DNA from 2 places in the Pantoea stewartii genome. Region 2 is predicted to be linked to the other one. Evidence: predicted binding sites of a transcription regulator. Region 2 holds the regulator's gene; the other holds the start of a gene.

Region 1 (7,888 bases), 2.2 Mb from region 2:
GCTGTTTATTGTGGCGGAATACTGGTCCTTTGAAACCGAAAAGTTGCAGGAATATATCAATCAGGTGGAAGGCAAAACGCTGCTGTTTGACGCCCCGCTGCATATGAATTTTCATCAGGCGTCTAAAGCCGGCAGCGATTATGACCTGAGCAAAATTTTTGATAACTCGTTGGTATTAGCCGACCCGTGGCATGCCGTGACTATCGTGGCCAACCACGACACACAGCCGCTGCAGTCTCTGGAAGCGCCCGTTGAAGCCTGGTTTAAGCCGCTGGCTTATGCGCTGATTCTGTTGCGCGAGCAAGGCGTTCCGACCATTTTTTATCCGGACCTGTTCGGTGCCCACTATGAGGATGAAGGCGGAGACGGTGAAATGCATCAGGTCGATATGCCGGTCATTCCTGAACTCGAAGGGCTGATTCGTGCCCGTCAGCAATTTGGCTGGGGCGCGCAAACCGATTACTTCGACCATCCTAACTGCGTCGCGTTCAGCCGCAGCGGAACCGCTGAAAAGCCGGGCTGTATTGTGATCATGTCGAATGGCGAAGCGGGGGAAAAACAGATTTCAATGGGAGAAGGATATGCCGGGAAAGTATGGTATGACTATCTGGGACATCAATCCGATACCGTTACGACGGACGACGCCGGCAGCGCCGTGTTTCGCTGTAATGCAGGCAGCGTGAGTGTCTGGGTTGTTGAGGCATAAAACCACAGGTCCGCTGCTTTTTCTGGCGCGGTAACAGCCTGCGCATCAGCGCAAAGCGGTCCTTAAGACCGCTTTGCGTCATTTATTTGTTCAGAACCGGACGCATAATCTCGGGTTCGATATTCTGAATCACATCCACACCGGGATGTTGGGCCGCTTCCTGTAAAGCTTTCTGGCATTCCACCGTGGGTCGATCGACCTTACGCAACGTAAGCCCGTCGTAATCCAGCTCACCGCCATCCAGATCCAGTGTCATGATGCGTAACTGACGCGTAACATTGACATAATCGCCATTCAGCTGCGTCAATTTGCCTGGCTTCGCAATGACCCGTTGCCACTGCCGGCAATCCAGCGTACTGCCGTCCGCGTTGATAATCAGACTCCCAATCGCCTTGTCGCTAATCAGGTTACTCTGCGGCCCAACCGTCTGCCAGTTGCCTTGTAAATTTGCCGGGGCCGGCGTTTGCACCGCACTTTGATAACTGTTTATTTGTGCGCAGCCACTCAGCGCCAGTGTGGCAATCAGCATCCAGTTTTTCATCTTTGATCCCTAAATCCGGTTAATGGCGGCTACGTTATAATTTTTACTGCCAGATGTGCAAGATATCTGAGGGATGAAATCAACGTAAAGCGCGCTTTTCCTGGATTCATCACGCACCGGGTGATGTTTATTCCCTTCCCTGCCCGCTTTTATCGCTGTGAATGAACCTGTCCACTCCGGCCTGACAAGGGAGGCACAACAGGCTACACTGTCGCCCTGCATTACATCTCAGAGATTTGTCATGAAAACTCCAGAAGCTTATTATGCCCAGGCACGCCAAATGTTCTTCACTGCCCATGCCGATTTTCAGGCCGCACTCGATGAACTGACCGAACAGGATGCCCGTGCCGCCAATATGTCCCTGCGTGAATTGCGCGAGTGGCACGCCGAACGCATTTATGCCGCCTTTTTACGCCAGAAAAATCTTGATGGTATGATTTTTTCGATTCAACTGGCAGAGCCGGATAAAGCCGTCGCCGCCGAAGCCATCGAAGCCTATCTCCGATCGCATGCCGAATCTCTGGGAATGAGTTGGGAAGAATTTTGTATTAAGAACGAGCTTTAGCTATACCTCAGCTGTGCGGACAGGAAGAATAACGGCGATGGCGTTGCGCAGCGTCGTGACAACAAACGGTTAATGCCCCTGATACGGCCTCGCTGGCGGCAGAAAACCCCTCTGCCGCCAGCGTTAGCCATCACTCTTCTTGTTCGAGCTTTCCCCTCACCTCAACATACTTAGCCACGGCCAGTAATCGGTTGAGGTGCGTGAGCAACAGATCAATATCAGACTGCATGAACTCTGATGAGGAACGCGATGCCGTGACAATGGCATCCTGCACCGTCTCAGAAATCGTTAACGCATTATCTTGTTTCGCCTGGACTAATAAAGCGGCAACCAGCAATGACTGCGCTTCGACCTGAGCAGTCAGTTCCTTTGCATCGACATCCATTTTTGCCAGTTTAAGCAGAATATCAATAACCAATTGTCGCATTGCACTTCTCCCGGTGAGTGAGCGCATATATCGTTAAGAGCGCCCTCAGAGTAAACCAGATAAAAATGCTTTTCTACGCGGGACCTAAAAAACGGATTCATGCAAACATCAGCTTGATACTGTTTTTATTTACAGTAAAATGGCAACGCGATTTTGCCCTGAAGGGATGGTTATTATGTTTGTAGAGTTAATTTACGATAAGCGTAATGTCGCGGGCCTGCCAGGGGCGCGCGACATGATATTGGCAGAGCTTGAAAAGCGTGTGCATCGTGTTTTTCCTGACATCGAGGTCAAGGTGAAACCGATGGAACGTAACGCGATAGAAACCGACCTCAGCAAGAATGATAAAGCCACTGTCGCGCGTCTGGTGGAAGAAATGTTTGATGAAGCCGAGTTTTGGCTGGTGGCGGATTAATCCGTTAATCGCCACCCCTCAGTTGGCGGGAGATACCTTAACTCTCCTGCTCACTGTGGTTGATTTCAATTTCAATATCCTGAATGGCTTTCTCCAGATCTTCCAGCAACGTTCCCTGCTTATTCAGTAATGCGTCAATACGGGCCGCATTCCCTTCATCCTTGTATTCACCGGCATCAAAGGCTAACCAATGGGCGGAAAGCGTCTCAGTGTTCGTTTGCGCATAGTGGCGCATTTCTTTCAACTGGGATGCCACGTCACGCAGATAATCGGTTTTGCTTTTGGTTTCGATTGAATCACTCATGCTGTGTTTCCTTTTGGTTGTTTTTCCAATGAAAATATCGTCTGGGGATTTAAAGGTAGGACAATATAGCGGTTTTGCATTAGGAATAATCGGAAGTCACTTTTACAGGACATGGCTTCTTCGCCGTGGTCAGGCGGAAAACGGCGGTGTCATACCCCGTCCTTACGTGATGATAAATATGCTGACGGGTCTCCGCTCACAGCTTTGTTGTGCTGGTCTAGACTTAGAGGACGACAAAGAGGAGCAAACGATGCACAACCAAAGTAACGATAAACGTAAACATGAAGGCGATGTCAGCAAAGGATTACCCGAAGCCGCACCTAATGCGGGAAATGCCTACGAGGAAGATGATCATCCCGCAAACGATGCACCGAAAGATCACGGTGAAGTGCCCAGAAAAAATGATGACAGTCAGGATGATAAAAAGGATCCTTTCAAAGCATCATGACATGTCACCGTCTGCCCACTTAACCGGGGCAGACGGTGATCTGCACCATGCTTTGAAGCCGGTGCAGTCGTTATTTTAAGGCCAGCAGGATGAGAAGCCATACCTCCCTGTTCGTTAACCCAGCTGGCCTGGCATGTGGGCTGCTCGCCTGGCAACGGTCAGGGACGGGCGGGCAACAGGCTTTGGCCCTTTATTCACACGGATCGCAGGCGCAGAAAACCGCCGGATACCGGAGCGGGCCCCCTCTGCACATGATCAGGCTTGCTGATTTAAATAATCGACCAGCATCTCAAGATTAATCCGGTGAGGGCCGTCTGGATAAAAAACATCCTGCGCCGGTCGATGGGCATCGAATAACGGTTGCAGATTCACATCCCGATCCAGCAACTGAATCGTCCCCTCAGTCAGTTTGTAAGAAATCACTGTGCAGGAACCTTCCGGAATTTTATCTATAAAATCTGACTTCCGGTTTTCCGAATAGACTTCATATTTAATCTGCTCACCACTTTTTGAGTTCGTGAGAAGTGTTTGAATTAAGTATCTCATGTTGATATATCCGTGAGCAGAAAGAATGCTGACATTAATATCAGGCGACAGATTTAAACAGTTAAATATTTTAATTAGATTAGAAGAGGAATATTTCCGTTTGATGTGTAACCGGGGATGCAAGCCGCGTGGTGCCTGTTACGCTGCTGTCGCAACCCGCGTCGCCGTTAAGGTAAACAGGTTTTGCTGGCTTACGAATACATACCAGATTACATCTTTTGCTTTCAGTATTTCATTTTTTACTTCCCACCTTCAGGGATATTTTTAGTTATTAAGCTAACTAATTTTTCTTTTAAAAGTCGTAGAAAAATTACAACATTAGAAATGATATTTTTTGACGCAGGAACCGTGCTGAAAATACTTTAGCGGATGGCGTCATGCAGCCGTAACCGGCACAGCGAAAATGTCATAGTGAACGCCTGCACGGAAGCGAAGGATAAAGATGCAGGATATATTTTCTTTCGGCAAGAAAAGGAGAATAAACACCGACAGGTAGATGTCTGAAGTAAAGGGATGATGCAGGTTGTGGTGCGACAATCGCGTCTCAGACGCGGCCCTGACAGGCCCAACTCGGCTACCGCGCGCGGCTGGCATGGCCTGAACGCATCAGGAAAGGTTATCAGGTGTACGATTGCATCGTTGAACACGTATAAAGCAACAAGAAGGCGCTTTTGGTAAAGCCACATTCTGTGTCGCTCTTGTCCCAACTCAACGCCGCCAGGCATATACCTGATAATAAAGACCCGTTTTCCCGACTACACCTGCATGTTCATGATGTCGGTATAGGCCGAAACCAGCTTGTTCCTGACCTGAATCCCCATCTGCATGGAGATAGACGATTTTTGCAGATCGACCATCACATCGTTTAAAGCGACACCGGGTTTCCCCATTTCGAACGCCTGCGCCTGGCTACGGGCAGTGGTCTGGGTTTCGCTGATTTTGTCCAGAGCGGCTTTCATGGTCGCGCCAAAATCGATATGGCTGTTGACCTCATCGCTTTTGTTATTGGCCTGAAGCGAGGTCATCTGTAACTGCTGTAAAACACCGTCGATTGCCTGAATTGACATGGTTGCTACCTCATTAAAAAAGATGAAGATTTTTGACGTGGGGAGAAGTTAACACATTGTCAATAAGACAAAGCCGCTAAATGACGCTAAAAACCGTGGCTTATTCACCCATCGAATTTTGCGTTTCATCAAATAATGCCAGGCATTGAAGTAGAAATTTTATTTAAGCAGGTCAGGGAGTCTGTTTTGCCATCACAACTAACCCGGTCAATTACGTCAGGCAGGAATCGGTCATGAATGCGAGTGCAGCCGCCACACAAAATGAAGAAACGAAAGGCTTTGGTGACCTTCTCGCTCGCCTGCGTGCCAATCCACGTATTCCGTTAATCGTCGCAGCCGCAGCCGCTATCGCTGTGGTTTTTGCGTTGGTGCTCTGGGCCAAAACACCGAACTACAGCGTATTGTTCAGCAACCTGTCCAATGAGGACGGGGGTGCCATTGTCACGCAGTTGACGCAAATGAATGTCCCTTATCGTTTCGCGGATAACGGCGGTGCATTAATGGTGCCGGAAGATAAGGTGCATGAGCTGCGCCTGCGTCTGGCTGAACAGGGCCTGCCTAAAGGTGGCAACGTCGGTTTTGAACTGCTGGATAAAGAAAAGTTCGGTATCAGCCAGTTCAGCGAGCAGGTGAACTACCAGCGCGCACTGGAAGGCGAGCTGGCACGTACTATCGAATCTCTGGGGCCGGTGAAAACGGCGCGCGTCCATCTGGCGATGCCTAAACCAACCCTTTTCGTACGTGAGCAAAAAGCGCCCTCCGCGTCTGTGACGTTAACTCTGCAGCCGGGCCGTGCGCTGGATGAAGGTCAGATTCAGGCCATCACGCACATGGTTTCCAGCAGCGTGGCCGGTTTACCGCCGGGGAACGTGACCGTGGTCGATCAGAGCGGTCATCTGTTAACCCGTTCTGACGCAGTAGGCCGTGATCTGAACGATGCACAGCTGAAATATGCCGCCGAAGTCGAAGCGCGTTACCAGCAACGTATCGAAGCGATCCTTAACCCGATTCTGGGCCAGGGCAATGTCCATGCGCAGGTAACGGCACAGATTAACTTCGATACCAGTGAACAGACGGATGAGAAGTACCAGCCGAACGGCGATCCGAAAAACGCGTCTATTCGCTCTCAGCAGACCAGCACCAGCGAGCAGACGGGCAGCCCTTATCCGGGCGGCGTACCGGGCGCACTGTCTAACCAGCCTGCGCCAGCCAATACGGCCCCGATCAATACGGCCAATAACAATGCGGCCAATGGCCAGAATGCCAATGGTCAGAACAATGCGGCCAATGGTCAACGGACCAGCACAGCCTCTACCAGCAGTGTACCGACCAACTCGCGCCGTGATGATACGGTGAACTATGAGCTGGATCGTACCATTCGTCATACCAAGATGAATGTGGGTGACGTGCAGCGCCTGTCTGTTGCCGTGGTGGTGAACTATCGCGAAGACGATAAAGGCAAAGCAATTGCATTGAATGAGCAGCAGCTGAAGCAGATTGAAGACCTGACGCGCGAAGCCATGGGCTATTCACAGACACGTGGCGACACTGTCAACGTGGTGAACTCGCAGTTTAATACCACCGAGCCTGTATCGACTGAACTGCCCTTCTGGCAACAACAGTCGTTCTTTGATCAGCTGATTAGTGCAGGTAAATGGCTGTTGGTTGCGCTGGTGGCGTTCATCCTGTATCGCAAAATGGTGCGTCCGCATGTTCTGCGTAAGAAAGCCGCAGAGCAGGCCGCTGCAGAAGCTCAGGCTGCCCGTGCTGCTCAGCAGAACGATCAGGAAGCTTACAGCGTCCAGCTCAGCAAAGATGAACTTGAGCAGGAACGTAAATCTAATAACCGCATGAGCGCTGAAGTCATGAGCCAGCGTATCCGCGACATGTCTGAAAACGATCCGCGCGTTGTTGCGCTGGTGATTCGCGAATGGATGAGTAACGAACTATGAGTCTGACCGGTACTGAAAAAAGCGCCATTCTGATGATGACCATTGGTGAAGAACGCGCGGCGGAAGTCTTTAAGCACCTGAACCAGCGTGAGGTTCAGCATCTGAGTGCCGCGATGGCCAGCATGCGTCAGGTCTCGCATAAGCAACTGACCGAAGTGCTGCGTGAGTTTGAAGGCGATGCCGAGCAGTTCGCGGCACTGAGCCTCAACTCGAACGATTACCTGCGCTCCGTGCTGACCCGGGCGTTGGGTGAAGAGCGTGCGTCAAGCCTGCTGGAAGATATCCTTGAAACCCGCGATACCACCAGTGGTATGGAAACGCTCAACTTCATGGAACCGCAGGCCGCAGCCGATCTGATTCGCGACGAGCATCCACAGATCATCGCGACTATCCTGGTCCACCTGAAACGGGGTCAGGCTGCCGATATTCTGGCCTTGTTTGATGAGCGCCTGCGTCATGACGTCATGCTGCGTATTGCTACCTTCGGTGGTGTGCAGCCGGCAGCGCTGGCAGAACTGACCGAAGTCCTTAACAGTCTGCTCGACGGTACCAACCTCAAGCGTGCGAAGATGGGCGGCGTGAGAACGGCGGCCGAAATTATCAACCTGATGAAAACGCAGCAGGAAGAAGCGGTTATCGAAGCGGTACGCGACTTCGATGGCGAACTGGCACAGAAAATTATCGACGAGATGTTCCTGTTCGAAAACCTGGTGGAAGTGGACGACCGCAGTATCCAGCGTCTGTTGCAGGAAGTGGAATCCGAGCAGTTGCTGATCGCCCTGAAAGGTGCCGAGCAGCCGCTGCGCGAGAAGTTCCTCAAAAACATGTCAGCCCGTGCGGCCGATATCCTGCGCGACGATCTGGCCAACCGTGGTCCGGTACGTATGTCTGCAGTAGAGAACGAACAGAAAGCGATC
Region 2 (7,888 bases):
CTGTTACCCGCTGATCAGCGCTTCTGGCTGCGTGAAGTGATCCTGTATGGCGACGAACAACCCTGGCTGGCGGGACGCACGCTGGTGCCTGAAAGCACCCTGAACGGTCCCGAAGCGATGTTGCAGCAGCTCGGAACGCGACCGCTGGGACGTTACCTGTTCTCCTCTTCAACCCTGACCCGCGATTTTATCGAGCCCGGTAACGTTGAATCGCTGTGGGGACGTCGGTCGCGCCTGCGTTTATCGGGGAAGCCCCTGCTACTAACCGAATTATTTTTACCGGCGTCGCCGGTTTACCGTTACCAGGGTTAAGGATTTGACCTGTGCAAAACAGACAACAAATGACCAAATGGCAGGCTTACAGCCGCCTCATGCGAATTGATAAACCTATTGGCACGCTGCTGCTGCTGTGGCCGACGTTGTGGGCGCTGTGGCTGGCTAACAGGGCGATGCCGCCGTTACCGGTACTGATCGTGTTTGTCGCGGGCGTATTTGTCATGCGTGCAGCTGGCTGTGTGATTAACGATTATGCTGACCGCAAAGTCGACGGCCATGTGGAACGCACAAAGCTCCGGCCACTGGCCAGCGGTGCTGTCACGGCGAAAGAGGCTAAAATGCTGTTTGTGGTACTGGGGCTGATCGCGTTTGGCCTGGTACTGAGCATGAACCTGATGACGATTATGCTTTCTGTTGTCGGGCTGGCGCTTGCCTGGGTTTATCCTTTTATGAAGCGCTATACGCATTTGCCGCAGGTAGTCCTTGGCGCCGCATTTGGCTGGGCAATTCCCATGGCCTGGGCTGCTGTTAGTGAGTCCTTACCTCTGGTTTGCTGGCTGGTATTTCTCGCCAACATTTGCTGGACGGTGGCCTACGATACGCAATATGCCATGGTGGATCGCGAGGACGACCTGAAGATTGGCGTGAAGTCCACAGCCATTCTGTTTGGCCAGTACGACAAATTGATTATCGGCCTGCTGCAACTGGCGACGCTGGGGCTGATGGCGCTGGTAGGGACACGGCTGCATCTGAATGGGGCGTTTTACTGGACGCTGTTACTGGCGGGCGGTTTATTTGTTTATCAGCAAAAACTGATCGCAAAGCGCGCGCGTCAGGCCTGTTTCCAGGCGTTTCTGAATAACAATTATGTAGGGCTGGTGCTGTTTCTCGGCGTGTTAATGAATACTCCGCCGTTCTCAAACCTGTTGTAGGGCAGGCACCGAACGTAGCGCCAGTGCGATGCACAGTGTGAGGTTCAGTAAGCAATAAAAAAGGCGACCAGTCAGGTCGCCTTTTTTTGTCATGCCAGCACGTTAGCTGTGTGCAACGGCGCTCTCGATGGTCATACGAACATCGCTGGTGACCAGTTCTGCCAGAATGTGCCAGGTCGCCAGCGTCTGCGCCACATCCGCATCGCCACTGTCGCTGATATAGCCTTCATCGCGCAGGGTCAGTACCAGTGTAGAGAACACCGCTTTATCGAAAAACTCAGGCGCATTGATGCCATGCAGTACGCTCAGGCGCTGGGCCAGCGTGCGGCTCTCTTTTTCCAGCGTGCCGCGGTTGATGGTGGGCTTGGCGCTGAGAATCGAGAAGGTGATGGCGTAACGCTGCAGCGTTTCACGTACACCGGCAGCCAGCAACTGCAGCGTACGGTAACGCGCCGTGTTGAACGACAGCAGACCTGCCTCAACGGTAATCAGTCCCTGGCGCGCCAGCTCCTGGCATAAGTCAGCCAGCAGCTGCGGCAGCTGGTCGTTGCCCCAGCGCAGGAACAGCTCGCTCTTCAGCATGGGGTAAATCAGGCTGACCTGGCGCAGCAGTTCGGCTTCGCTCAGGTTACGGTGCTGCTGGATGATGGCCGCAATCAGAGAGGGCATCACCAACATATGGTGGATGTTATTCCGGTAATAGGTCATCAGCACCGCCTGCTCGCGCGGCAGAATAATGATGTCGCCGATACTGTCCTTCTCACTCTCAAACTTGTTCATACTCAGCGCGTGATCCAGCAACGCTTCCGCAGACATGTCAGGCAAAGTGGCATCCGGCGAGTAGGGCACATTACGTAATAACTGGGTATAGCACTCCAGCTGCTCAATCAGCTGTTCACGGGTCAGCGAACGCTGGCGGGAAGCGAGCAGTGCCGTTACGCACAGGTTCATGGCGTTCGCGGCACCGGCTTCATTAATACGTACCATGATGGTGGCGGCGATATCATTGGCCGTTGGCGTTAACCAGCCCGGACGTTGCGCTTCAATGGGATCGATAGACTCACGCCATTCCGGTACGCGCTTGTTCAGATAGTTGATCAGCGGCAACGGCTCACCAAAGTTCACATAACCCTGGCCCAGGTTGCGCAGCTTACGCAGGCCGCGCACCATCTGCATAAAGCCTTCTTTCTCTTTTGCCGCACCGCGTAGCTCTTTAGCGTAAGTACCCACTTCCATTACATGTTCATAACCGATGTAAATGGGCACTAACGTAATAGGTCGCGTGCCGCCGCGCAGCATGGCCTGCAGCGTCATAGAGAGGGTGCCGGTTTTCGGATCCAGCAGTCGGCCGGTACGTGAGCGTCCACCTTCCACGAAATACTCGACGGAATAGCCGCGGGTAAAGAGCTCGCCAAGGTATTCACGGAACACGGTTGAATAGAGCTTGTTGCCTTTAAAGGTACGACGAATAAAGAAGGCACCCAGACGACGGAAAATCGGCCCGGCAGGCCAGAAGTTCAGGTTAATCCCTGCGGCAATATGCGGCGGAACCAGGCCCTGGTGATACAGCACATAAGACAGTAGCAGGTAGTCCATATGGCTGCGGTGGCAAGGCACATAAACAATTTCATGGCCGTCCTGCGCCAGCTGACGTACCCGCTCACCGCCGTTAACGTTGATCCCCTGATAGAGTCGGCTCCAGAGCCAACCCATCACGCGGTCGGTGATACGAATCGCTTCGTAGGAAAAGTTGGCCGCAATTTCTTCCATCATTTCAATGGCGTTTTGCTGCGCTTTCTCATGGGAGATTTTCTTGCTACGCGCCTCGTCTTCCACAGCTTTTTCAATCGCCTTCGACTGCAACAGGCGATTGAATAAATCCTGGCGAGCCGGCAGGCGCGGTCCCACCGCAGCCAGGCGCTGACGGGCAAAATGGATGCGCGCTACGCGAGCCAGCTTCTGCGCAATCGACTTGTCGGTACCGTGTTCGGTCGCCATACGACGCAGGGAGACCGTGGGCGAAAAACGCACAAAACTGTCGCGGCCATGCCAGAGAACGGCAAAGAATTTTTGAATGCCGTTAAGGAGCCGCAAATGAGGCGGATGATCGTCGCCCTGGACTTCCCGACCCGGCGCACGGCCAAACATGACTGAAACCGGTAACATCTGAACATCAAGTTCAGGGTTGCTGCGGTGCAGATCAAGATATTCGTGGAAGATTTTGACCGATTCAAGGCTGGGCACAAAATAGGGGAACACACGCGGACCGTCATTAATAAAGACATGACGCGGCAACAGGGCGCCGTCTATCTCCAGCGGAATAAGCGGATCAGGCAGATCGTGCCGGATGCACTGCGCGCGTAAAGTCAGGAGATCGGCCTTTGAATCATAAGGCAGGACATACATAATAGGCCGGGTAGGATCCAGCCCATGTTCGGACACGGGATCAGCCGGAATGGCCTTACTCTTTACCAGAAATGAAAGGGGTAAGTTCAGCAATTTATAGAAAATTTTACGCCAACCTGACATAGACAACATGAAGCCTCTTGTTAGCAAAGCGGCGCAAGCATATCAGAACGCGCAGCAAAAATCTGTGACAGCGACAATTGTGCGCTGCCCGGTATTGACGTCAATCCTTTGAAAAGAGTTCCTTTATCATGACAAATAATGTCACCGGCATTACCCGGATTGTGAAAGCGGCTGGCTACTCATGGCAAGGTCTTCGCGCCGCCTGGCAGCATGAAGCTGCCTTCCGCCAGGAAGCCGTAATTTCACTGGCGGCAATTATCCTGGCCTGCTGGCTGGATGTCGATACTATTTCGCGCATCCTGATGATTGGCGCGGTCATGCTGGTGATGATTGTTGAAGTTCTGAACAGCGCCATCGAAGCGGTGGTGGACCGCACAGGGCAGGAACGTCACCCTCTTGCCGGCCGTGCCAAAGATATGGGATCGGCCGCTGTTTTGCTGGCAATAGTACTGGCCCTGTTCGTTTGGGGAACGCTACTTTGGTCGCATTTGCGATAAGCATTCCATCTCCCGTCAAATTACTGATTTTGGCCTGACTTTTGGTTTCCATTTCACCAATACCTGTATATACTCACAGCGACTGTATAAACAACCAGGGGGCGGGATGAAAGCATTAACCAGCAGGCAGCAACAGGTCTACGACTTGATTCGCGACCACATTAATCAAACGGGCATGCCGCCTACGCGTGCAGAAATTGCTGCGCAACTGGGCTTCCGCTCACCTAACGCGGCAGAAGAGCATCTGAAAGCGCTGTCGCGTAAAGGCGTGATTGAAATCGTCTCTGGTGCGTCCCGCGGTATCCGTTTGTTAATGGAAGAAGAACCTTCAGATGGCCTGCCACTCATTGGGCGCGTTGCGGCGGGTGAGCCGTTGCTGGCCCAGGAACATATCGAAACCCACTACAAAGTGGATCCAGACATGTTCAAGCCCTCTGCCGATTTCCTGCTGCGCGTTAGCGGCATGTCAATGAAAGACATTGGCATCATGGATGGTGATTTGCTGGCCGTGCATAAAACGCAGGAAGTGCGTAATGGTCAGGTGGTGGTAGCGCGCATTGACGACGAAGTCACTGTGAAGCGCTGGAAAAAACAGGGATCAGTGGTGCATCTGTTACCTGAAAATACGGATTTTGAGCCTATCATTGTCGATACACGTGCGCAGTCGCTGACGGTTGAAGGTCTGGCGGTTGGCATCGTACGTAACGGTGAGTGGTTGTAACTCTTCTTAAGGTTGGCTCTTTACGTCAACCTTGACGTTACCCAGTCTGCCCCTGTTTTGCCGCTGTGGGTTCATCTGTAACACCAGCGGCGCATTGCACGGACGTTACATGCGCTTCCTGACAGCTACCGATAAAAAACTGTGGCGGCTGGCGCTGCCCATGATCCTGTCAAATATCACCGTTCCTCTGCTCGGCTTAGTCGATACAGCCGTTATTGGCCATCTCGACAGCCCGGTTTATCTGGGCGGCGTTGCGGTCGGGACGACCGTTACCAGTTTCATCTTCATGCTGCTGCTTTTTCTGCGGATGAGTACGACAGGCCTGACGGCTCAGGCGTTTGGCGCGGGCGATAAAACGGCGCTGGCGCGCGCATTGGCACAGCCCCTGATCATTGCCTTACTGGCCGGCAGCCTGTTTATTGCCCTGCGTCATCCTGTTACGGCATTAGCAACCCGCTTTATCGGCGGAGAGGCCGCCGTGCTTAAGCAGGCTGCGCTGTTTATCCATATTCGCTGGCTCAGTGCGCCCGCCATGCTGGCTAACCTGGTGATTCTGGGCTGGCTGCTGGGCGTACAGTATGCCAGAGCGCCGGTCATCCTGCTGGTGGTGGGCAACGTTATCAATATTCTGCTGGACCTCTGGCTGGTGCTGGGGCTGCACTGGGGCGTAGCCGGGGCTGCAGCCGCGACGGCTATCGCGGAATATGCGACGTTGCTGGTCGGGGCACTTATGGTCTGGCGCGTGCTGGCGCTGCGCGGCATCACGCTGCACAGTCTGGTCCATAGCTGGCGTGGCGATATCCACCGCCTGCTTCGCCTGAATCGCGATATCCTGCTGCGTACCTTACTGTTACAGCTTTGCTTTGCCTCTCTGACCGTGCTGGGAACGCGTATCGGACCTGATGTGGTGGCGGTAAATGCCATCCTGCTGATGTTCATGACGTTTACCGCCTATGCGCTGGATGGCTTTGCTTACGCCGTCGAAGCCTTTGCTGGTGAGGCACACGGCGCAAAAGACGGCAGCAGGTTGCAACTGGTATGGATTGCTGCCTGCCGTCAGGCCCTGTCAGTCGCGCTGTTTTTCTCCCTGGTCTATGCTGTTTGTGGCTATCAGATCGTGGCTCTCCTGACATCGATTCCCGCACTTCAACAGGCGGCTGACCGTTTTCTGCCGTGGCAGGTTGTCATGCCGCTGGTTGGCGTCTGGTGCTATCTGCTGGATGGCATGTTTATTGGTGCGACGCGCGGAAGAGAAATGCGCAACAGTATGGCGATTGCCGCACTGGGCTATTTCCTGACGCTGTTAACCGTGCCTTTTATCGGTAATCACGGTTTATGGCTGGCGATAGCCGTTTTTCTGGCGCTTCGCGGCCTGTCACTTTGGCTGGTCTGGCGCAGGCACTGGCGCAATGGCACCTGGTTTAGCGCCTGAGCAACTTGCCTGAAATATGACGCAGGATACATAAAATTTTCATTTTTTCCGGCAAAACTGAAATTAGCTACTACAATTATCTTTGAATGGCGCTATTAAACAGCGCTTTATATCGTAATTTTTCCTGATGGCAAAATAAAACGAAATCGAAGGATGACGTGGAGGTCTGCAATGAATAAAGACGAAGCGAGTGGAAACTGGAAACAGTTCAAAGGAAAAATGAAAGAGAAATGGGGCAAGCTGACCGATGATGACATGCAAGTCATTGAAGGTAAACGCGATCAGCTGGTCGGCAAAATTCAGGAACGTTACGGCTACGCGAAAGATCAGGCGGAGAAAGAAGTAACGGACTGGGAAGGTCACAACAAGGATTACCGCTGGTAATCACGTTATTCAGGGATGCTCCTACCCGGGCCGGTACGCTCATGCCGGCCAGACCGCACAAGGATGTGCAATTAACTTCGTTTACTGCGTTTCTTCCCGTCAGCCTGATGGTCATGATCACAATGTTCATGCTGTTCACAGGCTTCAACTTCCGCACAGTTTTCACATAACCCGTGCGCCTCTATCACGCTATGCCGTAGGACAAAGCTTGCCTCCTGCGCCAGCGATGCGATGATTTTTTCTGCGCCCTGCGCCTGCTTTTCCGTGACCACTGCACAGCGATCGCAGACCAGCATCACCGATGTATGGGCGGGTGCGTCGAAATGGTGACACATCACATAGCTGTTATTGGACTCGACGCGGTGGATAAAACCCTGCTCAAGAAGAAAATCCAGCGCACGGTAGACGGTAGGAGGCTTGGCCTGGGGCTCACTGACACGCAACTGATCAAGCAGGTCATAAGCACTGATCGATCCTGGCTGTCCGGCCATCAACCGCAGGACCTCTGCGCGCTGGGTCGTCAGGCGTACACCGCGCTGTAAACACAGTTTCTCAGCCTGGGTCATGATTTGCTCTGGCGTCATGGTTGACATGGAATTTCTCCGTTTGACAGGTGATGTTATCTTATCACATTAATGATACGTACGATGCACCTTGCCTGTCTGCACCTCCTCCCTTTATCCGTGCTTATCTGTTCCTTACGACTTTGCGCCCGTCTGCGATGCCAATATATGTCAGAATGTTTGTAAATATTTTTTCCTTTTGCTTTACATCTCACTGAGTTAAGAACTAATGTTTAAAAGTTCTTAATAAAGTGCTGGTCCCGGCCTCCTTCTGTTAACGCTTTTTGGACGGTAACCAGACATAACGGATCGAAAAATAATCAATCAATGGAATTGCGCCACTATTTACTCTGAATTCACAGCAATAAAGCGTTAGCCATCCTCCACAATGGGGCTAACAAACTATTCGGTCGTTAATGTTTTAACGGCAATTTTTCAGGTGATGATAAGCAAATGGCAAAATTAACCGTCCCACGTTCCGTTCTGGTTTTCCCTGCAGTGTTTAATGCTCTGGTTTTTTCATCATCCGCGCTGGCCGCGGGAACCTGGTACGA

The links. Region 2 encodes LexA, which represses DNA repair genes until DNA is damaged. Its sites were predicted from a motif close to TNCTGTATGTACATACAGNA; they were not measured.
Region 1: the regulator LexA is predicted to act here: its motif matches at 2,357-2,376, upstream of G5574_RS04120 (DinI-like family protein).

Annotation. Positions count from the first base shown of each region.
Region 1 is NZ_CP049115.1:876,000-883,887, forward strand. It holds gene amyA (alpha-amylase) at 1-706, shown strand, start outside; gene yedD (lipoprotein YedD) at 789-1,247, opposite strand; gene G5574_RS04110 (DUF6388 family protein) at 1,489-1,812, shown strand; gene iraP (anti-adapter protein IraP) at 1,943-2,239, opposite strand; gene G5574_RS04120 (DinI-like family protein) at 2,415-2,654, shown strand; gene G5574_RS04125 (hypothetical protein) at 2,692-2,958, opposite strand; gene G5574_RS04130 (hypothetical protein) at 3,209-3,406, shown strand; gene G5574_RS04135 (hypothetical protein) at 3,662-3,952, opposite strand; gene fliE (flagellar hook-basal body complex protein FliE) at 4,708-5,019, opposite strand; gene fliF (flagellar basal-body MS-ring/collar protein FliF) at 5,253-6,971, shown strand; gene fliG (flagellar motor switch protein FliG) at 6,968-7,888, shown strand, end outside.
Region 2 is NZ_CP049115.1:3,111,227-3,119,114, forward strand. It holds gene ubiC (chorismate lyase) at 1-312, shown strand, start outside; gene ubiA (4-hydroxybenzoate octaprenyltransferase) at 342-1,208, shown strand; gene plsB (glycerol-3-phosphate 1-O-acyltransferase PlsB) at 1,311-3,737, opposite strand; gene G5574_RS14755 (diacylglycerol kinase) at 3,866-4,234, shown strand; gene lexA (transcriptional repressor LexA) at 4,341-4,955, shown strand; gene dinF (MATE family efflux transporter DinF) at 5,065-6,387, shown strand; gene G5574_RS14770 (CsbD family protein) at 6,559-6,771, shown strand; gene zur (zinc uptake transcriptional repressor Zur) at 6,843-7,364, opposite strand; gene G5574_RS14780 (conjugal transfer protein TraF) at 7,788-7,888, shown strand, end outside.